3 regions of the Micromonospora sp. NPDC049529 genome follow, and region 2 is predicted to be linked to each of the others. Evidence: riboswitches for the same ligand, from Rfam matches in the RefSeq annotation. Region 2 holds a riboswitch; each other region holds the start of a gene.
The links. Region 2 has a riboswitch for cyclic di-AMP ahead of ACZ6QQ_RS15260 (coiled-coil domain-containing protein). Riboswitches for the same ligand answer to the same signal wherever they lie in the genome.

Region 1: linked by a shared signal. The riboswitch ahead of ACZ6QQ_RS17835 (coiled-coil domain-containing protein) and the one ahead of ACZ6QQ_RS15260 (coiled-coil domain-containing protein) in region 2 are both predicted to bind cyclic di-AMP.
Region 3: linked by a shared signal. The riboswitch ahead of ACZ6QQ_RS00200 (C39 family peptidase) and the one ahead of ACZ6QQ_RS15260 (coiled-coil domain-containing protein) in region 2 are both predicted to bind cyclic di-AMP.

The regions. Positions count from the first base shown of each region.
Region 1 covers NZ_JBVJHT010000009.1:295,475-302,038, reverse strand. Annotated here, with positions in the region: gene ACZ6QQ_RS17850 (FAD-dependent oxidoreductase) at 1-72, opposite strand, end outside; gene ACZ6QQ_RS17845 (TetR/AcrR family transcriptional regulator) at 178-750, shown strand; gene ACZ6QQ_RS17840 (hypothetical protein) at 1,031-1,978, shown strand; gene ACZ6QQ_RS17835 (coiled-coil domain-containing protein) at 2,142-3,215, opposite strand; cyclic di-AMP (ydaO/yuaA leader) riboswitch at 3,232-3,362, opposite strand; gene ACZ6QQ_RS17830 (cation diffusion facilitator family transporter) at 3,592-4,512, opposite strand; gene ACZ6QQ_RS17825 (ABC transporter permease) at 4,620-6,564, opposite strand, start outside.
Region 2 covers NZ_JBVJHT010000007.1:408,398-414,961, forward strand. Annotated here, with positions in the region: gene ACZ6QQ_RS15250 (HAD family hydrolase) at 1-574, shown strand, start outside; gene ACZ6QQ_RS15255 (glycoside hydrolase family 65 protein) at 600-3,026, shown strand; gene ACZ6QQ_RS15260 (coiled-coil domain-containing protein) at 3,054-4,091, opposite strand; cyclic di-AMP (ydaO/yuaA leader) riboswitch at 4,095-4,224, opposite strand; gene ACZ6QQ_RS15265 (dienelactone hydrolase family protein) at 4,744-5,415, shown strand; gene ACZ6QQ_RS15270 (NADPH-dependent F420 reductase) at 5,452-6,084, shown strand; gene ACZ6QQ_RS15275 (AI-2E family transporter) at 6,113-6,564, opposite strand, start outside.
Region 3 covers NZ_JBVJHT010000001.1:39,194-45,757, reverse strand. Annotated here, with positions in the region: gene ACZ6QQ_RS00215 (serine hydrolase domain-containing protein) at 1-951, shown strand, start outside; gene ACZ6QQ_RS00210 (hypothetical protein) at 1,124-1,351, opposite strand; gene ACZ6QQ_RS00205 (hypothetical protein) at 1,348-1,509, opposite strand; gene ACZ6QQ_RS00200 (C39 family peptidase) at 1,631-2,476, opposite strand; cyclic di-AMP (ydaO/yuaA leader) riboswitch at 2,897-3,040, opposite strand; gene ACZ6QQ_RS00195 (YbhB/YbcL family Raf kinase inhibitor-like protein) at 3,758-4,297, shown strand; gene ACZ6QQ_RS00190 (class I SAM-dependent methyltransferase) at 4,370-5,098, opposite strand; gene ACZ6QQ_RS00185 (DUF6311 domain-containing protein) at 5,315-6,564, shown strand, end outside.

The sequences.
Region 1 (6,564 bases), on a different contig from region 2:
GGCCCGTTGCAACACGATCGCTGTCGCCAGTCCGCCGATGCCGCCGCCGATGATGCCCGCTCGTCTGGTCATGAGCGGACCGTACTACGCCTGTAGTGAAGTGTCACTACGGCTGTAGTGAAACCGACGAGGGTTGGGGTGAATCCGACTACGGACGTAGTTCGCTAGGGTGAGCGGATGTCGTCCCGGCTGGACCAGCTCACCGACGCCGCGGTCCGGGTGCTCGGGGAACAGGGTCTGCGCCACCTCACCCACCGTGCCGTGGACGCCGAGGCCGGGCTGCCGGCCGGCTCCGCGTCCAACCACTTCCGTACCCGGGACGCGCTGCTCGGCGGCGTGGTCGCGCGGCTGGCCGCGTTGGACCGGGCGGACTGGCAGCGGATGACCGGTCCGGGGCATCCGGCCGGTCTCGACGAGCTGGCCCGGTTGCTCGCCGAGTTCGTCCGCACCGCGGTCGGTCCCGCCCGGCCCCGTACGGTCGCCCGCCTCGCCCTCTGCCTCGACGCCGCGGTACGGACCGAGTTGCAGGCCGATCTCGGGCAGGGCAACGCGGAACTGGTCCGCTGGGGAGCGCCCTGGCTGCGTGCGGTCGGCTCACCCGACCCGGAACGGCACTGCCGGATGATGCTGGACCACATGGACGGTGTGATCATGCACCAGCTCGCCTTCCCCGACCCGGACTTCGACCCCACCCCCGGCCTGCGCCTCCTGCTCGGCGCGATCGCCACCGCGCCCCGTACCCCCGCCTGACCCGTTCCGGTCGCCGCCCGACCACCGCGTCCCGCCGGGCAGCGGCCCACCGCCACCGCCGGTACGGATCTTCCCGGTCGAGTTTCTGTTGCGCCGCCGCTCCCCACGGGTCTCCTGATCGGGAGGGCCGTTGGTCCTCCTCCCGGCCCGGCCGACCCCGGCCGACCCGGCCGAGCCCCGGTCGGCACCACCGACGGGGCGTCCAGGATCGGAACCCGAGCGAGCGGAGGAACCACCATGCCGGTTTCGAGGCCCGCCGGTCCGGTCGGTCCGGTGCACCATGCCTGACCTCCGGACGACCGGCCGCCACACCGCCGACCTCGCACCCGCCGACCTCGCCCTGATCGACCCCGCACCGGTCGCCCAAGAGCCGGTCGTCCAGGAGCCACTCGCCCACGAGCCGGTGCCCGGACGGGAGGCCGCCTTCCCCCGACAGCGAACCGGACACCACACCACCCCACCCGGCCGGCACCCCACTCCGCCGCCCCGAGCCACCGACCTCCACCGGCCCCGCCCGCTGCCCCCCGACCCGTCGAACCGTCCGCTGCCCCGCGCTGCTTCGAGCCGTCCGTTGCGGCCCGATCCGTCGAGCCGCCCGTTGCCCCGCGCTGCTTCGAGCCGCCCGCTGCGCCCCGATCCGTCGAACCGCCCGCTCCGGCCCGACCCGTCGAGCGGGCAGCCGGTCGTGGGTCGGCGCGGCGGTCACCGGCGCCCCGCCGGTCGCGCGGCGCGGTTCGGTCCGATCGTCGCGGTCGGTGTCGGCTGGCTGGTCGTGGTGCTCATCGCACCGCACCTCACCGTCGGGCCGGGCTGGCGGTCGTTCGCGCTCTTCTGCCACCTGACCTGTCTCGTGGTGGGCTTCGGGGCCGTACTCACCGTGGACTGGTTCAGTCTGCGTTGGCTTCTGCGCCGGGAACGGCTCGGCACCGTACTGGGCATGGCGAAGGGGGCGCACCAGTTGATCTGGCTCGGGCTGTTGGGCCTGGTCGCGAGCGGTGCACTACTGCGCCCGGACACCTCGTCCGGGCTGGTGCAGATCAAGTTGCTCGCCGTACTCGCGGTGGGGATCAACGGGCTGTTCCTGGGCCGCGTACGCGATCGCCTGGCCGGCCTCGGCGACGCCCCCGCCCCCTGGTACCGGCTACTCCCCGGCGCCCTCGCCGCGACGGTCTCCCAACTCGGCTGGTGGACCGCCACCCTCATCGGCTTCTGGAACTCCACCCCCTAACCCCGCGCCCCCACCACACCCCACGCCGCCGATCTAGGGCAGATGGGGGCTACTTGATCTCTGCGTACACGTATTTGCCCTAGATCGGCGGGGTGGGGGGCGGGGGGCGAGGGGCGAGGGGTGGGGGCGGGGTGGGGGCGGGGTGGGGGGCGCGGGGGAGGGGTTAGTTCATGGAGAGGTGGACGTGGTTGGTGTGGTCGCTGGAGGGGTCGCCGCCGCCGTTGTAGGCCTTCCAGCCGCTGCCGGGTAGCCAGATCTGCTTGAACCAGATCACGTAGAGCACACCGAGGCGGCTGGCGTTCTTGACGTAGTACGCCGCCAGGTTGTTGCCGTACGTCTTGTCACCGCCGGTGGCGACTCCGCCGAAGCCGCTCTTCTGCGCCGCGAAGTCACAGGCCCGGCCCTTCGGGTGCTCGCCCGAGCCGCCGCTGCGGAAACAGGAGACGAAGCGGGTGAAGCCGGCCGCCTTGGCCTGGTTCATCGCGTTGAGGGTGCGCGGGGTGATGCAACCGGTGGTGGTCGGGTCGTTGACGCTGCACGACTCCTTCGGCCACGAGCCGTCCGAGTTGCGGGGCGCCGGCTTGGCCGAGGGGGAGGTGGTGCTGGCGGTGACGCCGGGGCTGGAGCCGCCGCTGCCGGCCGCCGCCAACGCCCGTTCGGCCTGCTGCTTGCGCTTGGCCATGATGTCGAGCTGCTTGCGTTGCTCGCGTACCTCGTTGTCGATCGCGGCCTTGGCCCGGGCCTCCTGGTCCCGTACCGCGATCAGGTCGCGCAGTTGGCGGTCCTCGTTGGCGGCGACCGTGCCCAGGGACGAGGCGCGGTCCAGGAAGCCGTCCGGTGAGTCGCTGTTGAGCAGGGCGGTGAGGGGTCCCAGTCGGCCGGTGCGGTACGCCATGCCGGCGAGTTCACCGACGGTCTGGGACCGGGTGGCCAGTTCGGCCTCCAGGGTGACCAGGTGGGCGGCGAGTTGCTGCTGCCGCTTGGTGGAGTTCTCCAGTGCCGCCTGGGCGTCGAGGTAGCCCTTGGCCGCGACGTCGAGCTGCTCTCGCAGGCTGGCGCTGCCGCCCTCGTCGTCGGTGCCGCCGGGAGCGGCGCCGAGCACGCCGGGAGCGGCGGCGATCGGGGTGGGGGAGGCCACTGCGGCGGCACCGGGGGTGATCAGCCCGGCCAGCAGGGTGAGGGTGATCGCGATCGCGAACCGGGCCGCGCGCGGATAGCGGGGTCGTACGGGTGCCAACAATGGCATTCGGTGCACGTCCTTCCGTCAGCCGCCGACCGGGTTAGCTGACGGGTTCGGGACGGAAGATCCCTACCGCTGACGCGGATGCACCCCAATGACGCGATGGTTCCCCGGCTCGCACGTGCGATTAGGCGACGGTCACCGCAGGCGCCGGAGGGCGCCGCCCGGCGGAGACCGGAGCCGAGCCTACCGGCCGGGTCCAGTACGGACAGTGTTGGCTCGTCGAAGGATCAAAGCGAATCGAAGTGATATGCCGGATATAACCATAAAAGATCACCCGGTCGGGGGACAAAAATTAAGGACCAGGTAAGCGAAGAGTGGTCGCGTTGCGGTGCCCGGTAAGGGGCGATCGCCCCGGTGGCACCTAACTGGATCACCAGTCGGTGGGGCCGCAACCCTCGGTCGTGCTGCCCGGTTCGACCTGGAGGGTGGCGTGCGCGATGTCGAAGTCGTCGTGCAGCGCCCCACGGGCGGCGGCGAGCACCGCGCCGACCTCGGCGCCGGCCGACAGGGTGAGATGCGCCGAGGCGACCTCCATCCCCGAGGTGAGGGTCCAGACGTGCAGGTCGTGCACGTTGGCGACACCGGGTACGGCACAGAGTCGGGCCGCCACCGTGGGTACGTCGAGGTGCTCCGGCGCGGCCTGCACCAGGATCCGGATCGCGGCTCGGGCCAGTCGCCACGTCCGGGGCAGGATGAACACGCCGATCGCGACCGCGACCAGCGGGTCGGCCCACCACCAGCCGGTGTTCGCGATCACCAGGGCGGCGACGATGACCCCGGCCGAGCCGAGCATGTCGCCGAGTGCCTCCAGGTAGGCGCCGCGCAGGTTGATGCTCTCCCGCGCCCCGGTGCGCAGCAGCCCGAAGGCGACCAGGTTGGCCAGCAGGCCCACGATGGCGACCACCAGCACCGGCCCGGCCAGCACGGTCGGCGGGTGCTCCTGGCCGAACCGGCGGGCCGCCTCGACCAGCACGTAGATCGCGACGCCGAAGAGCAGCACCGCGTTGGCCAGTGCCGCGAGCACCTCCAGCCGGTAGAGGCCGAAGGTCCGCTGCGGGTCGTCGGCCGCCCGCCGGGTCGCGGTCATCGCGGCCAGCGCCATGCCGATCCCGAGTACGTCGGTGAACATGTGCCCGGCGTCGGAGAGCAGGGCGAGCGAGTCGGTGGTCAGCGCGGCGACCGCCTCGACGATCATGACGACGACGAGCAGACCGAAGGCGGACCAGAGCCGCCCCCGGTGCCGCTCGACGGCGCGCATCGCCTGCGCGCCGTGGTCATGACCAGCGCCCACGCACACACCCTCCGTCGCCCGTGCCGCTACGACCTAACATATGCTGATATCGCAATATGTGCCAGCAGGTTGGACCGGGTCGAACCGGACAGGCACCGGGTGGGTCCTCAGCCCTCGTTCGCCATCGCCGCCACGATCGGGGCCCGGCCGGCCCGACGGGCCGGCAGCAGCCCGGCCAGGACCGCCGCGCCGCAGGCCAGGCCCGCGCAGAGGGTCAACTGCCCCACCGGTACGACCGGCAGCCCGTGTCCGTAGCTGCTGATCAGCCCGAGCGCGGCGGTCCAGCCGACGCCCACCCCCAGGGCGATCCCGGCCAGCGCGCCGACCAGGGCGATCAGCGCCGCCTCGACCAGCAGCATCCGACCGAGCTGCCGCCGGGACAGCCCCAGTGCCCGGAGCGTGGCCGACTCCCGGGTGCGCTCGAAGACCGACAGCGAGAGCGTGTTGCTGATCCCGAAGAGCGCGATCAGCACCGACATGCCGAGCAGTGCGGCGAAGATGCCGAGCAACTCGTCCAGCGAGGCCGACAACGCGTCCGCCTGGTCGGCCGCGCTGCTCAGGCGGACCACCGGGTAGGCGCGCAGCAGCCCGTCGAGGGCCTGCCGGCCGGCTGCCGTACCGACGCCGGGGGCCAGGTCGATCAGCAACTGGTTCGGCCCGCCCGGCCCGTACGCTGTGGTGAACCGGCTCCAGTCGACCAGCGCCGCACCGCCGGTCGGGGCGTCGTCGTAGAGCGCGACCACCACCAACGATCCACCCGCGTCGGTGCCGCTCGGGTCGGCGGGCAGGCCGAGCGGGAACGGGTCACCCAGGCCGATGTCGCGGGCCTGCGCCACCCGCCGGCTCACCGCCACCGTGCCCGGCCCCAGCTCGGCCAGGTCCCCCTCGGTCACCTCGGGGCGGATCGGCCCACGCAACTGCTCCGGCGGCACCGACCAGACCCGAACCTGCGGGTCCGCCGGAGCCGGTGCCAGCCGCACCTCGGCCACCGTCGCGAACGCCGGGTCGGCCCGGAGTACGCCGGCCAGCTCCGCCGGCAGCGCGCCCCGGGTCACTCCCGGCGTGCCGTCGATCCGGGCCCGGTCCAGCACGAAGTCCACCGGGAAGTTCTCGGTCAGCTCCCGCCCGGTCTGGTCCCGCGCGGTCTCCAGCAGCACCGCGAACATCGACATCAGTGCCACCCCGACGGTCAGCGCCATGGTGGTCGCGGCGGCCCGGCGCGGGTTGCGCCGCGCGTTCGCCACCGCCAGCCGGGCCACCGGTCCGAACAGCCGGGCCGGCAGCCACCCCAGTACGCCGACCGCGCGCGGGACCAGCAGCGGCGCCGCCACCACCGTCCCGAGGAAGACGATCATCCCGCCGCCGAGCACCAGCGGCAGCCCCGGAAAGGCCAGCGGCACCCCGACCACGATCGCCAGCAGACCCGCCCCGGCCAGCCCGGCGGCGACCAGCAGCCGGACCCGGACCGGGCGACCGGTCGACCCGGCCAACTCGGCGGAGGCGCTGCCGTGCAGCGCGGCCAGCGGCGGCACCCGCCCCGCGCCCAGCGCCGGTACGAGCGCCGCCAGCACCGCCACCAGCGTGCCGAAGCCGATCGCCACCGCCACGGTCGGCCAGCGCACCACCGGCGCGTGCAGCGGGATGTCGGTGGCGACGAGTTCCCGCCCCCAGATCAGCCCGTAGCCGACCAGCAGGCTCATCGCCAGCCCGCCCAACGAGGCCAGTACGCCCAGCGCCAGCGCCTCCAGCAGCACCGCGATCCCGACCTGCCGGCGGGAGGCGCCGACGCAGCGCAGCAGGCTCAGCTCGCGTACCCGCTGGGCGGCCAGGATGGCGAAGGTGTTGTAGATGACGAACGCCGACACGGTCAGCGAGACCAGCCCGAATCCGATCAGCACGGCGAGGAAGCCGTCGACGTACTTGCCGGCCTGCTCGGCGAGCTGCCGTCGGAGCGTGTCGCCGGTGGACACCACCAGGCGTGGATCGCCGGTCACCTCGGCCACCCGGTCGGCCAGCGTCTCCGGGTCGACGCCCGGCGCGGCCCGGATCACC
Region 2 (6,564 bases):
GTACGTCGACGGCCGACCCCGCGCCGACGGAGTCCGAACCTTCCTCGCCTCCCGCGACATCGACCTCCCCGAGGGCACGCCCGACGACCCGCCGGACGCGAACACGATCAACGGCGTCGGCAACCGGAAGAACGAGATCCTGCTCCGCCGGATCCACACCGACGGCGTCCAGGTGTACGACGGATCGGTCGCGTACCTGCATGCCGCCACCGCCGCCGGGCTGCGCCGGGCGGTCGTCTCGGCCAGCGCCAACTGCCGGGACGTGGTCGCCTCCGCCGGCCTCGGGGACCTGCTGGAGGCCCGGGTCGACGGGATCGTCGCCGCCCAGCGGGGCCTGCGCGGCAAACCGCACCCGGACACCTTCCTCGCCGCCGCCGAGCAACTCGGGGTCAAGCCCGAGCAGGCCGCCGTCTTCGAGGACGCCCTCGCCGGGGTCGAGGCCGGCCGAGCCGGCGGCTTCGGCTTCGTGGTCGGCGTCGACCGGGTCGGGCAGTCGAGGGAACTGCGCGAGCACGGGGCCGACACCGTCGTCACCGACCTGGCCGAACTGCTGACCGACGGGAAGACGGCATGACACTGCTGACCGACGGGAACACGGCATGATCCGGGAACGCGCCTATCCGGTCGAACCCTGGCACGTCCGGGAGACCCGCCTCGACGTCGACGTGCTGGCCCAGTCGGAGTCGGTGTTCGCGCTCGCCAACGGGCACATCGGACTGCGCGGCAACCTGGACGAGGGCGAGCCGCACGGCCTGCCCGGCACCTACCTCAACTCGTTCTTCGAACTCCGGCCGCTGCCGTACGCCGAGGCCGGCTACGGCTTCCCCGAGTCCGGCCAGACCGTCGTCAACGTCACCAACGGGAAACTGATCCGGCTGCTCGTCGACGACGAACCGTTCGACGTCCGGTACGGCGAACTCTTCGACCACGAGCGGGTGCTCGACCTGCGGGCCGGCACCCTGCACCGGGAGGTGCTCTGGCGCTCTCCGGCCGGCAAACGGGTCCGGATCCGCAGCACCCGACTGGTCTCCTTCACCCAGCGGTCGGTGGCGGCGATCCGCTACGAGGTGGAACCGGTCGACGAGCCGCTGCGGCTGATCGTGCAGTCCGAACTCGTCGCCAACGAGGTGCTGCCGGCACAGAGCAAGGACCCACGGGTCGCGGCGGTGCTGGAGTCGCCGTTGCAGTCCGAGGAGCACCTGGCGCTGGAGGACGGCGGGCTGCTGGTCCACAGCACCCGGGCCAGCGGGCTGCGGCTGGCCGCGGCGATGGGCCACGAACTGGAGGCACCGGCCGGGACCACGCTCAGCACCGAGACCTTCGAGGACTGGGCCAGAACCACCGTCACCTGCGTACTCCAGCCGGGGGAGCGGATCCGGCTGGACAAGTACGTCGCCTACGGCTGGTCGAGCGAGCGGTCCCGGCCGGCGCTGCGGGACCAGGTCGGCGCCGCGCTGGCCGGGGCCCGGTTCTCCGGCTGGGACGGGCTGATCGCCGAGCAGCGCGACTACCTGGACACCTTCTGGGACACCTCCGACGTACGCGTCGAGGGCGATCCGGAGGTGCAGCAGGCGGTCCGGTTCGGGCTGTTCCACGTACTCCAGGCCGGTGCGCGGGCCGAGTTGCGGCCGATCGCGGCCAAGGGGCTGACCGGTCCCGGGTACGACGGGCACGTCTTCTGGGACACCGAGACGTTCGTGCTGCCGGTGCTGACGTACACGCTGCCGTCGGCGGTGGCGTCCGGGCTCCGGTGGCGGCACTCGACCCTGCCGATGGCCCAGGAACGGGCCCGTACCCTCGGGCTGAACGGGGCCGCGTTCCCGTGGCGGACCATCCGGGGCCAGGAGTGCTCGGCGTACTGGCCGGCCGGCACGGCCGCGTTCCACATCGCGGCCGACATCGCCGACGCCGTACGCCGCTACGTGCAGGCCACCGGCGACCAGGACTTCGAGCGCGAGATCGGGCTGGAACTGCTGGTCGAGACCGCGCGGCTGTGGCGGTCGCTGGGTCACCACGACCGGGCCGGGAAGTTCCACCTGGACGGGATGACCGGTCCGGACGAGTACACCGCGGTGAAGAGCGACAACGTCTACACCAACCTGATGGCGCAGCGGAACCTGCTCGCCGCCGCCGACGCCGTGTCGAGGCACAGCGACCACGCCTGGCGGCTGGGGGTGGACGACGAGGAGACCGCCGCGTGGCGGGACGCGGCGAACGCCATGCACATCCCGTACGACCCGGAGTTGGGCGTACACCAGCAGGTGGAGGGCTTCACCCGGCTCCAGGAGTGGGACTTCGCCGGCACCCCGCCGGAGAAGTACCCGCTGCTGCTGAACTACCCGTACTTCGACCTGTACCGCAAGCAGGTGGTGAAGCAGGCCGACCTGGTGCTGGCGATGCACTGGCGCGGGGACGCGTTCACCCCGGAGGAGAAGGCCCGCAACTTCGCCTACTACGAGCGGCGTACGGTCCGCGACTCGTCGTTGTCGGCCTGCACCCAGGCGGTGCTCGCGGCCGAGGTGGGGCAGCTCGAACTGGCCCACGACTATCTGGGCGAGGCCGCGCTGATGGACCTGCACGACCTGAACCAGAACACCCGCGACGGGGTGCACGTCGCCTCGCTGGCCGGGGCGTGGATCGCGCTGGTCGCCGGCTTCGGTGGGATGCGCGACCACGGGGAGGTGCTCTCGTTCGCGCCCCGGCTGCCGAACCGGATCGACCGGTTGGAGTTCTCGCTGGTCTGGCACGGGCACCGGCTCCGGGTCGACGTACGCGAGCGGGAGACCACGTACGCCCTGCGCAACGGGGACCGGAGCGGTTCGGTGCAACTGTTCCACCACGGGGAGAAGGTCGAGGTGACCTGCGACGAACCGGTGGTCCTGCCGAATCCGGAGCCGCATCCGGTCGGTCCGGCCCCGCAGCAGCCGCCGGGTCGGGCTCCGGCCCGCCGCGCGTCGGTGGCCGAGACCTCGGGTGCGGCTCCGACGACCAAGAACGAGGTGGCACCGAGGGATCCCGGCAACTGACACCGGCCGCTGAGCCGGTCGCGCCGGTCAGAGCAGGGACAGGTGTACGTGGTTGGTGTGGTCGCTGGACGGGTCGCCCTTCGCGGAGTTGTACGCCTTCCAGCCGGTGGCCGGGAACCAGATCTGCCGGTACCAGATGACGTACAGGATGCCCAGCTTGTCGGCGTTGCGGACCAGGAACGCGGCCAGGTTGTTGCCGTACGTCTTGTCGCCGCCGGTGGCGTCCCCGCCGAAGCCGCCGGGTTGCGCGGAGAAGTCGCAGGCCCGGCCCTTCGGGTGTTCGAACGGCCCGCCGCTGCGGTAGCAGGAGACGTACCGGGTGAAGCCGAGCCGTTTGGTCTCGTTCAGCGCGTGCAGGGTGCGCGGGGTGAGACAGCCGCTGGTGGTCGGGTCGTCGCGGGCGCAGGACTGTGCCGGCCAGGAGCCGTCCTTGCTGCGCGGCGCGGGTTGCGCCACCGGTGAGCTGGTGTTCACGAAACCCTCGGTGGCCGCTCCGCCGACCAGGGAGAGGGCGCGTTCCGCCGCCTCCTTCTGCTTGGCCATCACGGCGAGTTGCCGCTGCTCCTCCTCCACCGCGGCGTCGGCCGCCGCCTTCGCCCGACTGGCCCGGTTGCGGGCCTCGTGCAACTGGCGCAGTTTGCTGTTGTCCCGTTGCGCTATCAGGTCGAGTCCCTCGGCCCGTTTCATGAAGTCGTCGGGCGAGGCGCTGCCGAGCAGTGCGCTCAGCGGCCCGATCCGGCCGATTCGGTACGCGTTCACCGCGACCTCACCGACCTCGGGGGTGAGCTGGTCGAGTTCGGTCTCGATCTGCCGCAGTTCGTCGGCGAGCGCCACCTGGTGTTTGCGGGCGTTCTCGACCGCCACGGTCGCGGCGGCGTATCCACGCCCGGTCGATTCGAGTACGTCGCGTAAGAGGGGGTTGCCGCCCTCGTCTCCGGTCGTGACCGGCGACGAGGGTGCGGCCGCTGCGGGCCCGGCCGCGACCGGTGCGCCGGACACCAGCATGCTCGCGACGGTGAGCAGGGTCAGGGCCAGCGAGAACCGCTGACGCCTAGGTCTCGTCATGCACGTTCCTCCCGTCGGCCGCCGACCGGGTTAGCTGACGGGTTCGGGCCGGAACTACCCCTACCGCGTGTGCGGACTCACCCCGACTACCTGGTTCCCCGGTTCGCCTGTGGCGATTGGGCGGCGGTCGTCGCCGACAGCAGAGGGGGTACCACCGGGTCGGATCCGATGGTGACAATACCGGATCAGATGGACTTATTGTGGCCGAATCTAGGGTCGCCACGGGGGATTTCTCCTGCTAAGCGCGCGGATGCCCCGGTGGGCCTCGACGGAGGCCCACCGGGGATCGCCGGCACCGACCCGCTAGCGGCGGTCCCCCGTGGAGGGAACGCCGCTCGGGTCGTGCGGTGTCACCCGTCGGGGATCGTCCGAGGCCCGTGCCTGTGCCGCCTCGTCCGCCCAGTCCCGCCGCGCGCCCTCGCGCTTGTCCCGTTTGTCCCGTGGCGGACTGGTGCCGGCTCGACCGGACTCTGACCTGGCGGATTTGTGGTGGGTCATGGCATCCTCACGATCGCCTCAGCGCGGGCCGCTACCGGCTCCGCCGTGGTCTTCCTGCCTGACCCGGTTCGCCTTCCCGACCGGGAAGGCGGCAAACGGTGATTGCCGGCCCGACGGCCGGTTGTTCCACCCGTACGCGGGTACCGGACAGCGGGTGGACACACTGACGACCGAGACCACCATCTGGGCCGGGGAGGTGCAGCTCACCGCCGACCTGGTCACCCCCACCGAGGGAACGGTCGGGGTGGTGCTGTTCGCGCACGGCAGCGGCAGTTCCCGGCGCAGCCCACGCAACATCGCCGTCGCCCGGGTGCTCAACCAGCGCGCCCTCGCGACCGTACTGGTCGACCTGCTCACGCCCGAGGAGGCGCAGGCCGACGAGGAGACCGCCGAGCTGCGCTTCGACATCCCGATGCTCGCCGGCCGGCTGGTCGGCGCGATCGACTGGCTGCGCGCCGAACCCGACACGGCGGCCCTACCGGTCGGGCTGTTCGGCGCGAGCACGGGTGCGGCGGCAGCCCTGGTAGCCGCGGCCGAGCGGCCGGAGCACGTACCGGCGGTCGTTTCCCGCGGCGGCCGCGCGGACCTGGCGGGTCCGGCCCTTGCCCGCGTACGGGCGGCCACGTTGCTGCTGGTCGGCGGCCGGGACGAACAGGTGATCCAGTTCAACCAGCAGGCCCGGGACGCGCTCGGCGGCGAGGTGGAACTGCGGATCATTCCGGACGCCACCCACCTGTTCCCCGAGCCCGGCGCGCTGGAGCAGGTGTCCGACCAGGCCGCCGGCTGGTTCGCCGAGCGCCTGCCCAGCTTCGGTGCCGCCCCCTGACCCGTTCGTTGTCGCAGCCGGCGGGTAACCACTGGCATGCACATCGGAATCATCGGCGCCGGACACGTCGGCGGAACGCTCGCCCGCCGACTCGCCGCGGCCGGCCACGAGATTGCCATCGCGAACGCGAGCGGTCCGCAGAATCTCCAGGGTCTGGTGGGCGAACTCGGACACCGGACGCACGCGGTCACCCCGTCGGAGGCGGCCCGGTTCGGTGACATCGTGATCGTCGCCGTGCCGTTCGGCCGGTACGACGAACTGCCCACGGCGGAACTGAAGGGCAAACCCGTCATGGACACCGGGAACTACACCCCGGAGCGGGACGGGGAATACCCGGAACTGGACCAGGACAGGACCACCTCCAGCGAGATGGTGCAGCAGCACCTCCGGGGCGCGAGCGTGGTCAAGGCGTTCAACACCCTGCACGCCGAGAACATGCGCGACCACGCCCGCCAGTCCTCGGCCCAGGAGCGCTACGGCATCCCGATGTCCGGCGACGACCCGAAGGCCAAACGGGCCGTCGCCGACCTGATCGAGGAACTCGGCTTCCAACCGGTGGACGCCGGTGATCTCGCCGAGGGAGGCCGGATGCAGCAACCGGGCGGCATCACGTACGAGGCCGACTTCACCGCCGACGAACTGGTCGAGGCCATCCGTCAGGGTTCGTGACCGTCAACTCCCACCCGCAGCGGCAGGGTCAGGACGGGACCTCCCGACCCTGCCGCAGCGCGGTGACGGTGTCGACCACCCGGTAGACCACGGCGGTCACCGGTACGGCCACGAAGGCACCGGCGATCCCGCCGAAGAGCGTGCCGGCGGTCACCGCCACCAGGATCACCACCGGGTGCAGGCGTACCTGCCGTTTCATGATCAGTGGTTCGAGCAGGTTGCCCTCGGTCTGCTGCACGGCGATGACCGCCAGCAGGACGAGCAGTGCGGTGGTCGGACCCTTCGCCGCGAGCGCCACCAGCACCGCGACACTGCCGGCGACGGTGGCGCCGATGATCGGGATGAAGCCGCCCAGGAAGGTGACCACGGCCAGCGGAAACGCGAGCGGCACCCCGAGCAGGACCAGCGCCAGACCGATCCCGACGGCGTCGATCGCCGCGATCGCCACCGTGCCCCGGGTGTACGCGCTGAGCGTGTGCC
Region 3 (6,564 bases), on a different contig from region 2:
CTGGACGAGCCGGTCGATCGGCTGTTACCGGAGCTGGCCGACCGTCGGGTGCTCAAGCAGGTCGACGGGCCGCTCGACGAGACCGTCCCGGCCAACCGTCCGATCCTGGTGGAGGACCTGCTGACCTTCCGTCTCGGGTTCGGGACGATCATCGAGCCGACCTTCGACCCGCCGTTTCCGATCAACAAGGCCGTGCACGAGCTGCAACTGGTGCTCGGCGCGCCGGATCCGCGTACGCCGCACGATCCGGACGAGTGGATCAAGCGGTTCGGGTCGTTGCCGCTGATGTACCAGCCCGGTGAGCGCTGGCAGTACAACGTCGGCACGCTCGTGCTCGGTGTGCTGGTCGCACGGGCTGCCGGACAGCCGCTCGGGGATTTTTTCCGGGCCCGGATCTTCGAGCCGCTCGGCATGACCGAGACCGGCTTCTGGCTGCCCGCCGACTACACCAGGCGGCTGCCGAGCTTCTACATGACCGACTTCCAGACCGGGAAGATGGAACTGCGTACGGTCTCCACCCCGAGCGAGTGGACCAGCCCGCCGGCCTTCCCGTCCGGCTCCGGCGGCCTGCTGTCGACCGCCGACGACTTCCTGAGCTTCGCTCGGCTGCTGCTGGCGAAGGGGGTGCACCGGGGCGAGCGGCTGCTGTCGGAGGAGTCGGTCGAGCTGATGACGACCAACCAGCTGACCCCGGCCGAGATCTCCGGCGGCGGGATGATCCTCGGCGGCCGTGGCTGGGGACTCGGCATGGCCGTCGCGGTCGAGCCGGACGAGGTGTCGCCCGTGCCGGGCCGCTACGGCTGGGACGGCGGCTACGGCACCACCTGGTTCAACGACCCCCACCACGGGCTGGTCGCCATGGCCCTGACCCAGACCGGCGACTTCCTCTGGAACGGCGCGACCGACGAGTTCGCCAGGCTCGCGATCGCAGCGGCAGGGGCCGGCCGTTGAGTCAGGGGGTCGACCGTGCCGGTCGCGGCTCGTTGCATGACCGTCTGGCGAGCGCGGAGGATTGGGATTCCTCCGACGTGAACGAACGCATCGCTTCCGAATGTGGCCTGGGCAGCGAAGCCGTCCGGCCAGCGGACAGCGAGTCTGACCCGGGACGCGATGGCGTCGAGTCCTAGCTGACCGACCGGAGGGTTGGCGGGACCGGGTTGCCGACCGGATACTCCGGGTTGCGGCCGGCGCGTACCTCCTGCGCCCAGCGCAGTTGGGCGCAGCCGTCCGGGGTGCAGCAGGCGCAGGTGCCGGGGGCGTAGGACGTACCCCGGCCCTCGTGCTGTGCGAGCGTCATCGCCGCCGCCTCCCAGATCCCGGCCCGGGTCAGCGGTTCGTCGACGCGGCTCATCGGGCGAGCACCTGACCGGCCATGGCCACCACCTGGGCCTTTCGTTCGGAGGGTCGGCGCCCGGTGGCGGCCGACTCGGAGAAGTGACGGGGAGCGGAGCGGGCGACGGGGACTCGCTGGTCGTCGGTGTCCGCCCGATCGGCGAGGTCCATGGTCACGACAGGGACAACGCGCGCGTCCGTGGTTGGTTGTGGCAGGACGGCCACCGTCCCACTGGTACGGACGAACCCCGGGCACCCACCGCAACGGCGGGCACCCGGGGCCGGGGGGAGGGACAGGTCAGGCCGAGTAGCCCCGGGTGGCCATCCAGTTGGCCAGGTCGATCGTGGTCATCCAGTAGGAGCTGACCCCGTTGACGAACGCCGGGTCCGCGATCTGCACGGTCCGTCCGCTGTCGCGGTAGCCGACCACCGTGAGGTAGTGACCCCCGTCGTACGCGTGCCAGCCGCCGTCGACGTCGGTCGCCGAACCGACGATGTTCGCGACGACCGCGTACCCGTTGCTGACCGCGTGGACGACGTCCGCCTGGAGCTGGTCCATCTGGGCCGGGGACGGGGCCCCGGGGATGGCGGTGGTCCGGTAGAAGTCGGTCTTGGCCAGGGCGTTCAGCCCGCGGGTGGTGTCCTCGGCGGAGTTGGTGCCGTTGACCGTGGTGCCGAGCGCGGCGGCGACCTCGTCCTGACTCGGCTGGCGGTCGCGGGCGGTCAGGGCGATCCGGGTGGCTGCCGGGCCGCAGTACCAGCCGTTGATCTGCGCCTCGTAGTCGTAGTCGAGCACCTTCGAGGCGGGCGGGGCGACCTTCTTGGCCGCCTTGGCCGGCGTCGCCGCGGCCTTGGTGGTGGCGGGCGGGGCCGACGACGGCGCCGTCGGTGCCGTCGACGAGGCGCTCGGGGTCGGGGCGGCCGGGGTGGGTGTGACCAGGCTGGGCGCGACCTCGGCGCCGGCCTGGCCACCGAGCCTCTCGGCGACCGCGATGGTGTCGGGGTTGGTCGACGCGGCCGAGCTGCCGCCCTGGGTGAGCATGATGCCGGTGGTGAGACCCACGGCGAGAACGGCGGCGGATACGACACCGGCCCGGTACGGGCTGGCGGTCACGACGCGTCGGAGTTGCTGACGATGCTTCATATAAATCCTCCGCAGATGTGCCGATCTGCGATCGGGGGCACATGAATCGGGATGGCGATCTGTCTCTGCCGGGGGCCGGGTTACGTGCCGTCGTACGCGCTGTCGGCGGGGCGGATTCACCGCCGGCCGTCGGGTCCGGATCGGGGCGTGCGGAACCGCCACCGCCAAGCGGTGGAATGCGTTACCGGATGAACGGCGCCGGCAGAAATACCGCCGGGCGGTTCTGTGCCAATCACCTACCGGTCACGCGCGTCCTCGCGCCACCGACCGCGTACGCGTTCACGCGTCGTCGGTCGTGGGAAGGCCTAGTGGGCTACCTTCGCGGGCTGCACCGCGATGCGGGCGAGCCGGGGCAGGTGGCGGAACTGGCCGGGGGGATCGAGGGTCGGGCCACGGCAGGTACGGCGCTGCACGAGCATGTTCTCCTTCCGATACCGCCTACCGGGTTAGCTGACGGATTCGGGCGGGAAGCACGCCCTACCACGAACCAATGGTTCGCGGATTCACCCCATAACTACTGTGGGTCCCCGGCTCGTTGCATTCACGACTCAGCGGGCCTGTTCCGGTGTCACCCGCGGTGACTAAGGGCCGGACCAGACGGGCTGACGTTACTGGGCCGCTTCCGCTCCTGCCAACCCCAGTTGGCCTGCTTAAACCGTGACCCACGCCGCTTCTTTCCGGCGTACCGACACCTGTTTTGTGATCACGGAGAGTGGTTATTGCCGTAGTGACCAGTTTCGTGGTCGGGGGCGTACCGGCTTATGTCGTACACGTCGAGGGTGTCGGGTTTGCCGGTGCGGCGACCATCTCCACCCGGTGTCCGGATCAGATAATTGTCCGTTGGGCCCACCCGGGCCGGTCCCCTCGTCGCTGCTGCTCGGCCCGCAGTCCCACCACCTCGGTCGACCGGCGCCCGGAGCCCGGTGCGGTCGATCGGCCGATCGCCGGTGCGGCCCGCCCCGCGACCGCGTCGATGGGCAACGGTGTTCGCCACCGGCTGGGGCTCCGACGAAAGCCGCCCGACCGCGCCACCGGAACTCTCCCGAAATGGCGGTGTAATCGGCCGGAGTCGATCAACAAGTGCGACCGGGAAAACGCGGATCCCCAGGATTGCGGCACAAGATGACCGCCGGTGGTGGGCGGGCCGTTTTTCCCCATTCCCGAACCGATCACCGGAACTGTTCCGCCACCCGTACGGATGTTTCGCCTACCGGCGGCGGTAGGTCGGGTCAGACAGGGTACAAAGACACTGAGTCACCCGATCTCTGGAAGGACCTTCCGATGAACCTTGAGCGACCGATCGCACCGGACCCGTACGACCTGCTGCCGCCGGTGCCGGCGTTCACCCTGACCAGTGACGACGTACGCGACGGCGAACCGCTGGGCACCGAGTTCGTCCACTCCAGCCTGGGCGGCGGCGACCTGTCGCCGCACCTCGCCTGGTCCGGGTTCCCGGACGGGACGCGCAGCTTCGCGATCACCTGCTACGACCCGGACGCGCCCACCACGAGCGGCTTCTGGCACTGGATCCTGGTCAACGTCCCGGTGTCGGTCACCCAACTGCCCCGGGGCGCGGGCAAGGCCGGGTCCGTCGAGGGTGGGGCGTTCGCCGTCCGCAACGACTACGGCACCCAGGAGTACGGCGGTGCCGCGCCGCCGGCCGGCGACCACGTGCACCGGTACCTCTTCGCCGTACACGCCCTCGACGTGGAGCAGCTCGACCTCACGCCGGACGCCAGCCCGGCGTACGTCGGCTTCAACCTGACCTTCCACACCCTGGCGCGGGCGGTAATCCGGCCCACGTACCAGGTCGAGGGCTGAGCGGACCGGAGTAAGTGGACGGCCGACACCGGGGACGGGTTGAACGGTGTCGGTCGTCGCTCTCCCGGTCGGTCAGGCCTGCGCCGCGCCGGGCACCCGGGCGACGGCGAAGACCGACTGTCCGAACGGGGGCCGCACGATCTGCTCGGCCGCCTTGGTCACCGGCAGCACCAGGCTGTCGTAGACCTTCACCATCGGGCCTTCCTTCGGCATCAGCCGGAACACGTTCGTCGCCATGTAGTAGCCGATGAGGCCGAGGGCGTTCGCGTAGTGCAGCCGCTCCACGGTCAGCCCCGCATCGGTCAGCGCGGCCCGCATCGTCTTCTTGGTGTAGCGCCGTACGTGCCCGGTGGCGATGTCCGCCGGACCCATGGCGAACTCGAACGCCGGCACGATCAGCACGATCGCACCGCCGGGACGCACCAGGTCCCGCATGCCGCGCAGCGCCCCGACGTGGTCCTCGATGTGTTCGAGCACGTTGTACGAGACCGCCGCGCTGTACTCGCCCTGCTCCGGCTCCGGTTGCGGCAGCAGCATCTGCCGTACCTCGACGTTGGACTCGCCGGCGAGTCGCTCCTTCAGTGCCACCAGCCGATCGGGGTCGGCCTCGGTGGCGGTGAACCTGGGGAAGTGCGGCGCCCACTCAAGCACGTAGTCACCGAGGCCACTGCCGATCTCGATCGGGTTGTCCCCCAGGTACGGCAGCGCCAGCTCAACAAACCATCGGCGGTGGTTCACGGCGGTCGCGAGACCCTCGAGTACCTCGGACTGAACTCGCTGATCCCCAGTGATTTCTGCCATGCGTCGATTCCTCGCGATCTGAAACTCGACCTGCACCCTGGACCGACAGAGTGAACCATCTACGACGACCGTAGGGAAATTGAGGCATCGGCGTGGCACGAACGGATTGTTCGGTTGATCCGTCCCGTCCGGCTTCCGGACGTTCAGGCACAGAGCGCGCTGATGCCCGTGATCGAGCCCGGCCCTCCGGTACCCTCCGATACTCTCCGAACAGATATGACTACCTCTCGTCCGGACACCGCCGACCTACCGAAGGAGCCCGCACCGGAACCGCCCCCGGCACCCATGATTCCGCGCCCGCCCCGGCGCGGTCCACTGCCGGACATCGCCGCGGTGCTGAGCTACTTCGGACTGGCCGTCTGGATCACCTCCGGGCTCTGGCTCCGGCCCCGGTCCGGGATCCGAGACAACGAAGCCGACCAGGCGTTCTTCGAGTGGATGATGGCCCACGGCGCGCGGGTGCTGACCCGGCTCGACTACCCCTTCCTCTCCGACCGGATGAACGTGCCCGACGGCGTCAACATCATGGCGAACACCTCCGTACTCGGCGTCTCGCTGCCGCTGACCCCGGTGACGCTGCTGTGGGGGCCACGGGCCGCCTTTGTTGTCTTCCTCACAGGAGCACTCGCCGCCACCGGGGTCTGCTGGTACCTCGTCCTCTCCCGGCACCTCGTGCACAGCCGTACGGCCGCCTGGGTCGGCGCCCTGTTCTGCGCGTACGCCCCGGCGATGGTGTCGCACGCGAACGGTCACCCGAACATCGTCGGCCAGTTTCTCGTACCGCTGATCGTCTGGCGGGTGCTGCGGCTGCGCCAGCCCGGCCGTTGGGTCCGCAACGGGGTGCTGCTCGGCCTCCTGATCCTCTGGCAGGGCTTCATCAACCTGGAGATCCTGTTGATGACCGCCGTCGGGCTCGGGATCGTGCTGGCCGTCATGGTCGTCCGGCGCCCCGGACTGCGGCGCGACGCGAGGGCGTTCCTGGCCGGACTCGGCGTCGCCGCTTCGGTGGCGGTGCTGCTGCTCGGCTACCCGCTCTACGTACAGCTCTTCGGGCCGCAGGCGTACTCCGGGCTGTCCCGGACGATCCGCGCGTACGGCGCCGACCTCGCCTCCTTCGTGACCTTCTCCGGGCAGTCGCTCGCCGGTGACCCGGCCACCGCCCAACCCCTGGCACAGAACCCGAGCGAGCAGAACGCGTTCTTCGGCTGGCCGCTGGTCGTACTCGTGGTGGCCCTGGTCTGGTGGATGCGGCGCCGCGCGGTGGTGCTCGGTCTGGCCGCCGCGGGTCTGATCTTCGCGATCATGTCGCTCGGCCCACGGGTCCGCTGGCACGGTCGCAACACCGGCATAGCGGCGCCCTGGGCGGTGCTCGGGGACGTCCCGCTGCTCGACTCGGCGGTGCCGACCCGGTGGGCGCTGGCGCTCGCCCCGATCATCGGGGTGCTGCTCGCCCTCGGCATCGCGCA